3 regions of the Sporosarcina sp. FSL K6-6792 genome follow, and region 3 is predicted to be linked to each of the others. Evidence: riboswitches for the same ligand, from Rfam matches in the RefSeq annotation. Region 3 holds a riboswitch; each other region holds the start of a gene.

Region 1 (3,277 bases), 500 kb from region 3:
TTTCAAGCCCTGCTCGCTATCGTATTATGCAAGTCAATAATTAATCGACAGACGTGATTGTTTAATGAAGTAAAATTGCCGATCTCACTTTGACGTCCAGGTACCAATAGGCGCCCAGGTGTTTTTTCTGTTATAATGGCGAAAATGGAGGCGTTGCGGTATGGGATTAGTTTATTACGGTTATCCAAAGTGCGGGACATGCAGGAAAGCAAAAAAATGGCTTGAGACGAACAACTTGGACTTTCAGGAAGTGAACATAGCGGAAGCTCCTCCTTCAGTAGAAGAACTTGGCAAAATGATTGCGGCATCGGATTTGGAGTTGAAAAAGTTTTTCAACGTTAGTGGGACGAAATATAGAGAGCTAAACTTGAAAGACAAATTGCTCACAATGACAGATGAAGAGAAAATTAGCTTGCTGTCATCTGACGGTATGTTGATTAAGAGACCAATTGTCTTCGGTGATGGTAAGGTGACTGTCGGATTCAAGGAAGAAGAGTTCGACAAAGTATGGACTAACTGATTTCCTATCTTGTCTTTATTCGAGAAATATGACAGAATTGAAGAGAATGAAACTATTTATTTGGAGGGATACGGAATGAGCACACCAAAAGATCTGCGTTATTCTGAAGAGCATGAATGGGTAAAAGACGAAGGTGGTAACTACCGCATTGGTATTACTCACTTTGCACAATCTGAACTAGGCGATATCGTATTCGTTGAACTTCCATCTGTCGGAGATGACATCAAAGCGGACGAGCCTTTCGGAAGCGTTGAATCTGTTAAGACAGTATCAGAACTTTATGCACCAATCAGCGGAAAAGTAATTGAAGTGAATGAAGGACTTGAAGACAGCCCTGAATTTGTCAATGAATCACCGTATGAAAATGCATGGATGATCGTTGTTGAACCTTCAAATGTTTCTGAACTGGATGAACTTATGTCAGCTGAAGCGTATGAAAAAATGACTGTCGGAGAATAACTAAGACAAGGCGCCGGTACTTTTCCGGCGTTTTTTGCATCTTTATATAAAAAAGAGCGAAGGAGGGGCTTCTTGTGTCGGATGAAAGAGTAATTATCGTCGAGGGCGGTTCGGATAAGAAACGTTTGGCACGAATACTTGTTGAGCCTGTCGAAATTATTTGTACGAACGGCACAGTAAGTCCTTATCGGCTTGAAGAATTGCTTGCACCTTACGAAGAACATGAACTATTTGTCTTCGTTGATGCGGATGAAGATGGAGAAAAGACCCGTGTTTTATTCAAAAGAGAGTTCCCGGCAGCAATCCATTTGTACACAGAAAAGGTTTATCGGGAAGTGGAGACGACCCCATACAAAGTGTTGGCTACAATACTACAAGGTGCGGATTTTAAAATCCGACCGGAATTTCTAATTTAAAGGATGTAGAATTAATGGAAACTTGGACACGCGAACAATGGGAGATGGCTTTGAAAGAGTCTTCAGTGGCAGCGTTTTATTTATATACACCAATGTGTGGAACTTGTGCAGTCGCATCTAAAATGATGGACGTTATTACCGTCATGAGACCGGGAATACCAATCGGGAAAGCGGATTTGAATTACGTACAAAATATTGCAATTGACTATGAAATCGAAAGCGTTCCTTGCCTTCTTATACAAAAGGATGGCGTTTTAACCCATAAAATTTATGCATTTCAATCAGTACCGTATCTACTTGAAGAAATAGATTGACAATAGATATGGAACTTTGATATACTTCGTCTTAACATTCAATTGAATAGGTCACTCTTATTAAGAGAGGTGGAGGGATAGTGCCCTGCGAAGCCCGGCAACCGTCACGTAAGTGAAATGGTGCCAAGTCACACAAAGCATACGCTTTGAAAGATGAGAGATTGGACAACGTTTATTTTCGATAACGTCAAGCCTTTCTGCCCGTCTGCAGGAAGGCTTTTTTGTATTGAAAAGCGGAAGGCGCCGCTCAGCTCCGACAGGCACAAGTCAGATTGCGAAGGGGGCATACCTAAGCCACCACAGCGAACTGCCTTGTGACCCGAGGGGGGGCGCCTGAAGCTAAACAAAATTAGTAACAAAACAATTTTTCTGAGGTGAAAAAAATGATTTATTTAACGGATATAAATAAACGATACGGTGAAGGGCCAGGCAGTATTTCAGCAGTCGAAAATGTATCGCTTGAAATTACTGACGGTGAGATTTTTGGAGTCATCGGCTATAGTGGGGCAGGAAAAAGTACGTTGATTCGACTACTGAACGGTCTTGAAATGCCAACGTCAGGTAGTGTTAAAATAGGAAGTCTAGAAATATCAGCAATTAAAGGTAAAGAGCTAAGGGAAGCACGACAAAAAGTGAGTATGATTTTCCAACACTTTAACTTACTGTGGTCTAGAACAGTGAAGGAGAATATCGCTTTCCCTCTTGAAATCGCGGGTGTACGAAAAGCCGAGCGTGATAAGAAAGTGGCGGAACTGATTGAATTAGTTGGTTTGGCTGGTCGTGAAAATGCATATCCATCCGAATTGTCTGGAGGTCAGAAACAGCGCGTAGGGATTGCTCGTGCGCTTGCAAACGACCCTGAAGTCCTTCTTTGTGACGAAGCGACTTCAGCCCTTGATCCAGAAACAACGGATTCAATACTAGACCTTCTAACAGGAATTAATGAACGACTTGGACTGACAATTGTGCTTATCACACATGAAATGCACGTTATCCGGAAAATTTGCCACAGAGTTGCAGTTATGGAGGCAGGGAAAGTTGTTGAGTTGGGAGATGTCCTGGATGTGTTCCAATCACCGAAGGAACCGATCACAAAGCGGTTTGTCTCTCAAGTGACGGAACCCGTGGAGGCGAAGCAGGCAATGGCGCATATTAAGGAAGAATTTCCTGCCGGCACGCTTATCAAGCTTGTATTTGTAGGGGAGCGGACAGAACAACCTGTGCTCGCAAGTCTTATTCGGAAATTCACTGTCGATGTGAATATCGTGCAGGGAAACATATCCCATACACATGGCGGGGCATACGGCACACTGATACTTCAGCTGCTTGGAGATTCCTCAATCATTGAGGAAGCAATTCAATACCTCAATGAAAATGATGTTCAGACGGAGGTGATCGGTAATGACTGAAAACCTTTTTCCGAATGTCGACTGGACTAAAATGTGGGAAGCAACAGTGGAAACACTCTATATGACTGCGGTTTCTACATTGTTCACTTTAGTTATTGGGTTAGGACTTGGAATTTTACTCTTCCTATCTAGTCCCGGTCAACTTTGGTCGAATAAGTT
Region 2 (3,277 bases), 480 kb from region 3:
TTATCGACAAACCACATGTCGTCGCAAAAATGGACTCCACAGAAACATGGATGGCGTTTTTCAATGATACCGAGGGGAATACGCATGCGCTAACTAGCGAAGTGGAAGTTTAAGTCGGACTATAAGTGTTACACGTGAAACAAAATACCGATTTGGATGGCTTTATGATTGGTCGCCATTCTTTGTCCATAAAAAAAGGTTGCCCCGTCAGTTATGAAAAACTGATGGGGCAACCTTTCATTTGTTTAATCAAACTTTAGAAAATTCAATTTGATCCTGCAAGTCTCCAGCTAGGGGTGTTAATGTCCCTGCCGATGCTGAAATTTCTTTCAACTATTTTCTGTACAAAAGTAGCACTGTCAACGACAGTACTACTCTGTTTATTAATATGAAATTCCTACACGAAAACCGATATTGTCACCTTGCAGTAGTTCATCGAAAGCAAAAGCAGCTGTGTCACCCACGGATATTTGTTTACCGTCCTCTGGCAACAAGTCGCGCTCAGTTCTGTAGTCCCCCACTGCAACACCATCCGGTAAATAAGTAGGGCAGACAATTGTCCATTCAAGCCCCGATTGACGCAGCATGTCATACACTTTATGGTGCTCCTCCGCCGCAAAAGTTAGCCTGCGATTTGTATCTCCAGCTTCATAACGCAGTTTTTCGGGATCAATCTTACTTTGCAAGATGCCTGCTGTCCCAATTGTGACTAGCCGATTAATTCCTGTATCCTCCATCGCTCTTATCATATGAGGAACTGCCTCAGTCAACGTTGTTGTCTGGTCTGTGCCTAGCGAACTGAATACAACATCCATTCCAGCAATGGCATACGAAACTTCTACAACATCACGGACATCACCTTGGATAATCGTCAACCTATCATGTGGCGCCAATTTCTCAGGTGAACGAACGAGTGCCGTCACTTCATGCCCTTCTACCAATGCTAATTTTAGGACTTCCCCACCCACACGCCCCGTTGCCCCAAACAATGCGATTTTCATAAGAAACATCTCCATTCTATAAATTACTTTCTCATTTTATTAATAAATAAACGCCTGTAAATAGTAAAATACCATATGTGAAGATCCGAAAGGTCTTTTGACTGATATGACGGAATAGTAGTTGTCCTAGATACAATCCAGCAAATACTAGCGGTAGTGCCATTCCGATTGAGGTCCAAATACCTTTAGTTGTACCAACAAAAAGCACTTGAATGAGTAGACTAACGGAATAGATGAATAAATAAAACGCGAGTGTCGTTGCACGTAATGTTTCTTTTTGCATAGCCGTTCCTGCAAAGTAGAGCAAAAGCGGCGGACCTGGCATGCCAATTCCTGTCGTCAATGTACCAGATAATCCGCCAACAACAAAGTCCCCACGTTTAGTTCTCTTAATTCGAAGGTTCAGGACAAGTAGCAGTGTTAGCAAAAGAAGAACAATGCCTATGCCCGTTTTCAATTTGTTGATATCCGCCGAAATGAACAAAATGATACCAATTGGCAGTCCAGATAAGCTCCCGATTATCAACTTTTTTAATAGATCTGTATCCACATCTTTACGTATTTTAGCAATAAGTGCGCTTGAAATAACAAGCGACAAAACTAGGTTTATCTGAATGGCCTCCATCGGATTAAAAATCATGAGTAGAAAAGGTGTCGCCATGATCGAAAAACCAAATCCTGTACTTGTCTGTAAAATGGACGCAAAAAGTATAATGCTAATAAATATGAAAATTGTCATTCTAACACCGCTTTCTCTATCACTTTAAGTGTATCAGAATCCTTAAATTGTTTTTGGTTATTAGTAGTCTGAATTATTTTACTTTAGTAAATTCATTGACTTTCCCTAATTTGCACACTAGAGTTAGATTCAATTCTTGCAACAATCGAATAGCACTACATCACTTTCTTATCCAGAGAGATCGAGGGACAGGCCCTATGACATCTCGGCAACAGGTTCATGACCAATGAACACTGTGCCAACTCCTACAGACGCGTATGCGTTTGGAAGATGAGAACGAGATGGCTTCTTTTATTAGAATCCCTCTTTTTCTTATCTATTTTAAGAAAAAGAGGGATTTTTTTCGTTCTTACAACTGTCTAGCTTCAGCGGCCAGATGCTCGGGGTCACAAGTCATTTTGCTAGTTGCATCCATTGTCCGCACAGAATTAACGAAGTACTTAGGGGGTCAATACATGATTGAATTTAAAAATGCATCCAAGACGTTCGCCCTTGGGAAGCGTGAGGTACATGCGGTAAAAGATGTTTCTCTTTTCGTTGAAAAAGGTGAAATTTTCGGCATCATCGGTTTTAGCGGCGCCGGAAAAAGCACATTGCTACGGTTAGTAAATATGCTTGAACGCCCGACTTCAGGCTCTGTTTTCATACGAGACATCGACGTCAGTACATTATCCTCAAAAGATTTACGGACGCAACGTCGCAACATCGGCATGATTTTTCAGAACTTCAACTTGCTGAACTCACGGACAGTTGCAGGAAACATCGCGTATCCTTTGAAACTTGGCGGAATGCCAAAAAAAGCAATTGCGGAACGCGTCGAGGAATTATTGGACTTCGTTGGCCTGGCCGATAAAGCTAAAGATTATCCGGACCAACTATCAGGAGGGCAAAAACAACGCGTAGGTATAGCCAGAGCACTCGCCACTTCACCAGATATCCTAATCTGTGATGAAGCCACATCTGCACTAGATCCTGATACGACCGCCGATATACTGCGGTTGTTGAAAAAGGTGAATAAGGATTTGGGTATTACAATCCTCCTTATCACACATGAAATGCATGTCATTCAAACAATTTGCGACAAAGTAGCGGTCATGGAAAATGGAGAAGTAATCGAAACGGGTGATGTTTTTGAAACATTTACTGATCCTCAACATTCGACAACACAACGATTCATCCAATCCGTACAGCAGGATCTACCTTCAGAAAAACTGATTAATGAGTGGCAATCAAAAGGTGGCACCAAATTATATCGAGTTATTTTCAAAGGAGATATTGCAAGTGATCCTGTTCTTTCAAAAGTTACACGTAAACATGATGTTGATTTCAACATCGTTTACGGTTCAGTTCGAGAATTACAGGAACGATTTTTTGGCAATCTACTTGTTTCATTTGAAGGAGAAACGGATGCTGTAAGCCGTGTATTAAAAGAACTTGAATTAATTGTAGACATAGAGGAGGTCCTAAAAGATGAACGTTGATTGGCTTACATTTTGGCCCCGGATTGTAGAAGCAACCGGCGAAACACTGATCATGG
Region 3 (3,277 bases):
AGATAAGACAGCGCCTGGACTTGTCGATTGTTTCGCGTGGATTGCGTGTCTTGGATGACTTGCCAACCCTGGATAAAACACTTCCTCTACTAACGGGTGGTCGTTCAAGTACGAGGCTATTTTACGTGCCGATTCAGATGACTGTGTTAAACGGGCACCTAATGTTTTGATTCCTTGAATTAATGCGTAAGAATCTTGTGCGCCTAGAATAGAGCCGAAAGAGTTTTGAATGAATGCCAATCGATTGCCAAGTTCTTCACCCTTTGTAACCGCTAGCCCAGCAATGATATCGCTATGCCCCGATAAAAACTTGGTAGCACTATGAACAACGATATCAACTCCAAGATCTAGTGGACGCTGGTAAAGTGGCGACATGAATGTGTTGTCGAGAAACGTCAGACAGTCATTCAATTTTGCAAGGTCAACTATCGCTTCAATATCTGTAATGCCCAAACGCGGGTTGGATGGTGTTTCAATATAGATCACTTTTGTATTTGGACGGATTGCACGTGCGGTTTCATCTACATTCGCTAGATCTACAAAAGTATGGTCGATACCGAATTTCGGTAATACCTCGGTTACGAATCGGTATGTGCCACCGTAGACATCTTCGGTAACCACGATATGGTCACCCGAAGAAAGGAGCATAAATGTAGCCGAGATGGCAGCCATTCCGGAAGCGAAGGCCAATCCGCGCGAACCGCCTTCTAGTGAGGCAATCGTTTTTTCCAACGCATCCCTCGTTGGATTGCCCGAACGGCTATAATCATACGGCCCGAATGCATCGAAGCTTTCCTGATGGAACGTTGAAGATAAGTAGATAGGAACGTTGACAGCACCTGTTTTTTGTTCGTAATCTCCGCGGGTCGAAGCATGGATAATAGTCGTTTCCAACCGTTCTTTATTCAAACTCATCGTTGTAGCACCCCGCTATTCAAAGTTGCAAACACTTGCTTCAAATCTGCGATCAAATCGTCAGCTTCCTCGACTCCGACAGAGAAACGTAAAAGTCGGTCGCAGACGCCACGTCGTATTCGTTCTTCACGAGGAATATCGGCATGTGTTTGCGTTGCTGGATAAGTAATGAAACTTTCCACTCCGCCTAGACTTTCCGCAAATGTAATGAGCTGCAGATTTTCAAGGAATGGCCCGACCAATTCACTATCGTTCAGCCGAAATGATAGCATTCCGCCTTTCCCTGGATAGAGAACGTCCGTAACAAGTGGTTCATCTTTCAAATAATTGACGATTATTTTCGCGTTTTCATCATGCTGTTTCATTCTTAAATGCAGTGTTTTCAGCCCTCTGATGATTAGCCAAGAATCGGAAGGGGAGAGGACTGCACCGATAGCATTATGGTTGGCGGCAAGTTGTTCGCAAATTTTTTCACCTTTTGCAACGACAAGTCCCGCGAGGACATCGTTATGTCCACCGATATATTTCGTTGCGCTGTGCATGACAATGTCAGCGCCGAGTTCAATCGGTCTCTGAAAATAAGGCGTTAAAAATGTATTGTCGACAATCAACAGTAAATCATGCTTTTGAGCCAGTTCTGCATACTGCCGAATATCAAATTCTTGCATGAGTGGATTGGTCGGTGTTTCTATGAAGAGCGCTTTTGTCTTCGAAGTGATCAACTTTTCGGTCTCGTTCACATCGGCGAAACTCGTATACGTTGTACCGATTGAATAAACGTCGGAATACTGTTCGAGCAAGCGATATGTGCCACCATAAATATCTTCTGGAACAATCAATTCATCTCCAGGACGGAACAGCGTTAAGATAAGCTGAATCGCCGCCATACCAGAACTGCATGCATACCCTGCATCACCGCTCTCTAAGTTTGCAATTCCATCTTCCAATATGGAGCGGGTTGGATTTTTTGTCCGTGTGTAGTCGTAGCCAGTCGATTGACCGAGCCCCTTATGTTTGTACGCAGTTGATAAATAAATCGGAGGGTTGACAGCGCCCGTCTTCGGATCACTGTTGTTGCCTAATTGGACTAGGATTGTATTCAAACTTTGTTTTGTCATTGTAGTCACCCTTTTCTTTTAGATTACAAAAGGGGACCCTCTATAAGAAGAGGGTCCCCGAAATATCGTAGACTATCTTCTTATCTTCTAGGGAAATGAACACCTAAAGGAATTAGCACCGTACCTGAACAGGCTGGTTGCTGAGACGTCATAGGGCCAATCCCTCGGTCTCTCTTGATAAGAATCAAATTATGGAATTATGTGAAAAGAACAATTTCAATAACTTTATCATGACATAGAAAATAAAACAAGAGCGAATTATTAAAATCTGTCTTTCAGCAGCTGCATCCGTTGATTGAATAGACTTGGATATGATAAAAAGCCAAGCAATACACTTGTCACTGCAGCGGTCGTCAATAATAGGAATATGATGAGCAATTGGAACTGAACCGCTTGGATGGGGTCCGCACCTGCGATGATTTGACCACTCATCATACCTGGAAGTTGAACCAAGCCCATTGTCTTCTGACTTTCGATTGTCGGGATCATGCTTGCCTTGATTGCGTTGATGAGTTGTCTATGAATGGCCTGTTTTGGCGTTCCACCGAGAGAAAGGATGAGTTCGGTTTCATCACGATGCGTTTCAATCTCAGCTGTGAACCGGTTAAGGAATAGGATTGATAGCACCATTGAGTTGCCAATCACCATGCCGCTAATTGAAATGATGTATTGTGCGGTTGGCGGTACGATTTGAAAGCCTAGTAGAATACTCTGGGTTAGTACTTCTACAAAAAGTAATGTGACCGCTATTTTCCAAGTGATTCCTTTGATTGCTTTTCCTTTCTTACGGGTGTTTTGTGTTGCCGCTGCAATCATTAATGTAACCATTAACAAAATGTACAATATGTTTTCAGAATCGAAGACAAATTTAAGAATATAGCCGACCATAAGCAATTGGATAATGGACCGAATTGTCGCAATGATTGTGTCTTTTTCCAAATCTAAACGTAGAGTCTTTGATAGTAGTAAGGGGATGATTACAAATATAAGTGTAATGGATAACGTAAGATAACTCATTCTACGCCTCCTTGCACAAACTGCTTCACAAATTCATTTGTTGGTGATTTCAATAAGTCACTTTCGCCAGTTTCAATGACTTGACCATTCATTAGAACCCAAGTGTAATCTCCAATTGATAAGGCTTGTTCTAAATTATGTGTTATCCAGATGATGGTTGTGCCATACACCCGGTTAATTTTGACGATTAATTCTTCGATTTCATGTAAAGATGTTCGGTCTAAGGC

Evidence for each region. A riboswitch is a leader RNA that binds a small molecule or an ion and turns the genes downstream of it on or off. The one in region 3 is predicted to bind S-adenosylmethionine.
Region 1: it holds a riboswitch for S-adenosylmethionine, as region 3 does, so the genes downstream of both, MKZ26_RS09405 (methionine ABC transporter ATP-binding protein) here and MKZ26_RS11915 (methionine biosynthesis PLP-dependent protein) in region 3, are expected to answer to the same signal.
Region 2: it holds a riboswitch for S-adenosylmethionine, as region 3 does, so the genes downstream of both, MKZ26_RS14350 (methionine ABC transporter ATP-binding protein) here and MKZ26_RS11915 (methionine biosynthesis PLP-dependent protein) in region 3, are expected to answer to the same signal.

What each region holds. Positions count from the first base shown of each region.
Region 1 covers NZ_JBBOSA010000001.1:1,948,872-1,952,148, reverse strand. Annotated here, with positions in the region: gene MKZ26_RS09425 (arsenate reductase family protein) at 161-520, shown strand; gene gcvH (glycine cleavage system protein GcvH) at 596-979, shown strand; gene MKZ26_RS09415 (toprim domain-containing protein) at 1,054-1,395, shown strand; gene MKZ26_RS09410 (thioredoxin family protein) at 1,410-1,709, shown strand; SAM riboswitch class I at 1,764-1,869, shown strand; gene MKZ26_RS09405 (methionine ABC transporter ATP-binding protein) at 2,093-3,118, shown strand; gene MKZ26_RS09400 (methionine ABC transporter permease) at 3,111-3,277, shown strand, end outside.
Region 2 covers NZ_JBBOSA010000001.1:2,928,128-2,931,404, forward strand. Annotated here, with positions in the region: gene MKZ26_RS14335 (VOC family protein) at 1-113, shown strand, start outside; gene MKZ26_RS14340 (NAD(P)-dependent oxidoreductase) at 384-1,001, opposite strand; gene MKZ26_RS14345 (sulfite exporter TauE/SafE family protein) at 1,033-1,740, opposite strand; SAM riboswitch class I at 1,906-2,017, shown strand; gene MKZ26_RS14350 (methionine ABC transporter ATP-binding protein) at 2,196-3,221, shown strand; gene MKZ26_RS14355 (methionine ABC transporter permease) at 3,211-3,277, shown strand, end outside.
Region 3 covers NZ_JBBOSA010000001.1:2,446,755-2,450,031, reverse strand. Annotated here, with positions in the region: gene metC (cystathionine beta-lyase) at 1-915, opposite strand, end outside; gene MKZ26_RS11915 (methionine biosynthesis PLP-dependent protein) at 912-2,033, opposite strand; SAM riboswitch class I at 2,111-2,217, opposite strand; gene MKZ26_RS11910 (ABC transporter permease) at 2,295-3,050, opposite strand; gene MKZ26_RS11905 (ABC transporter ATP-binding protein) at 3,047-3,277, opposite strand, start outside.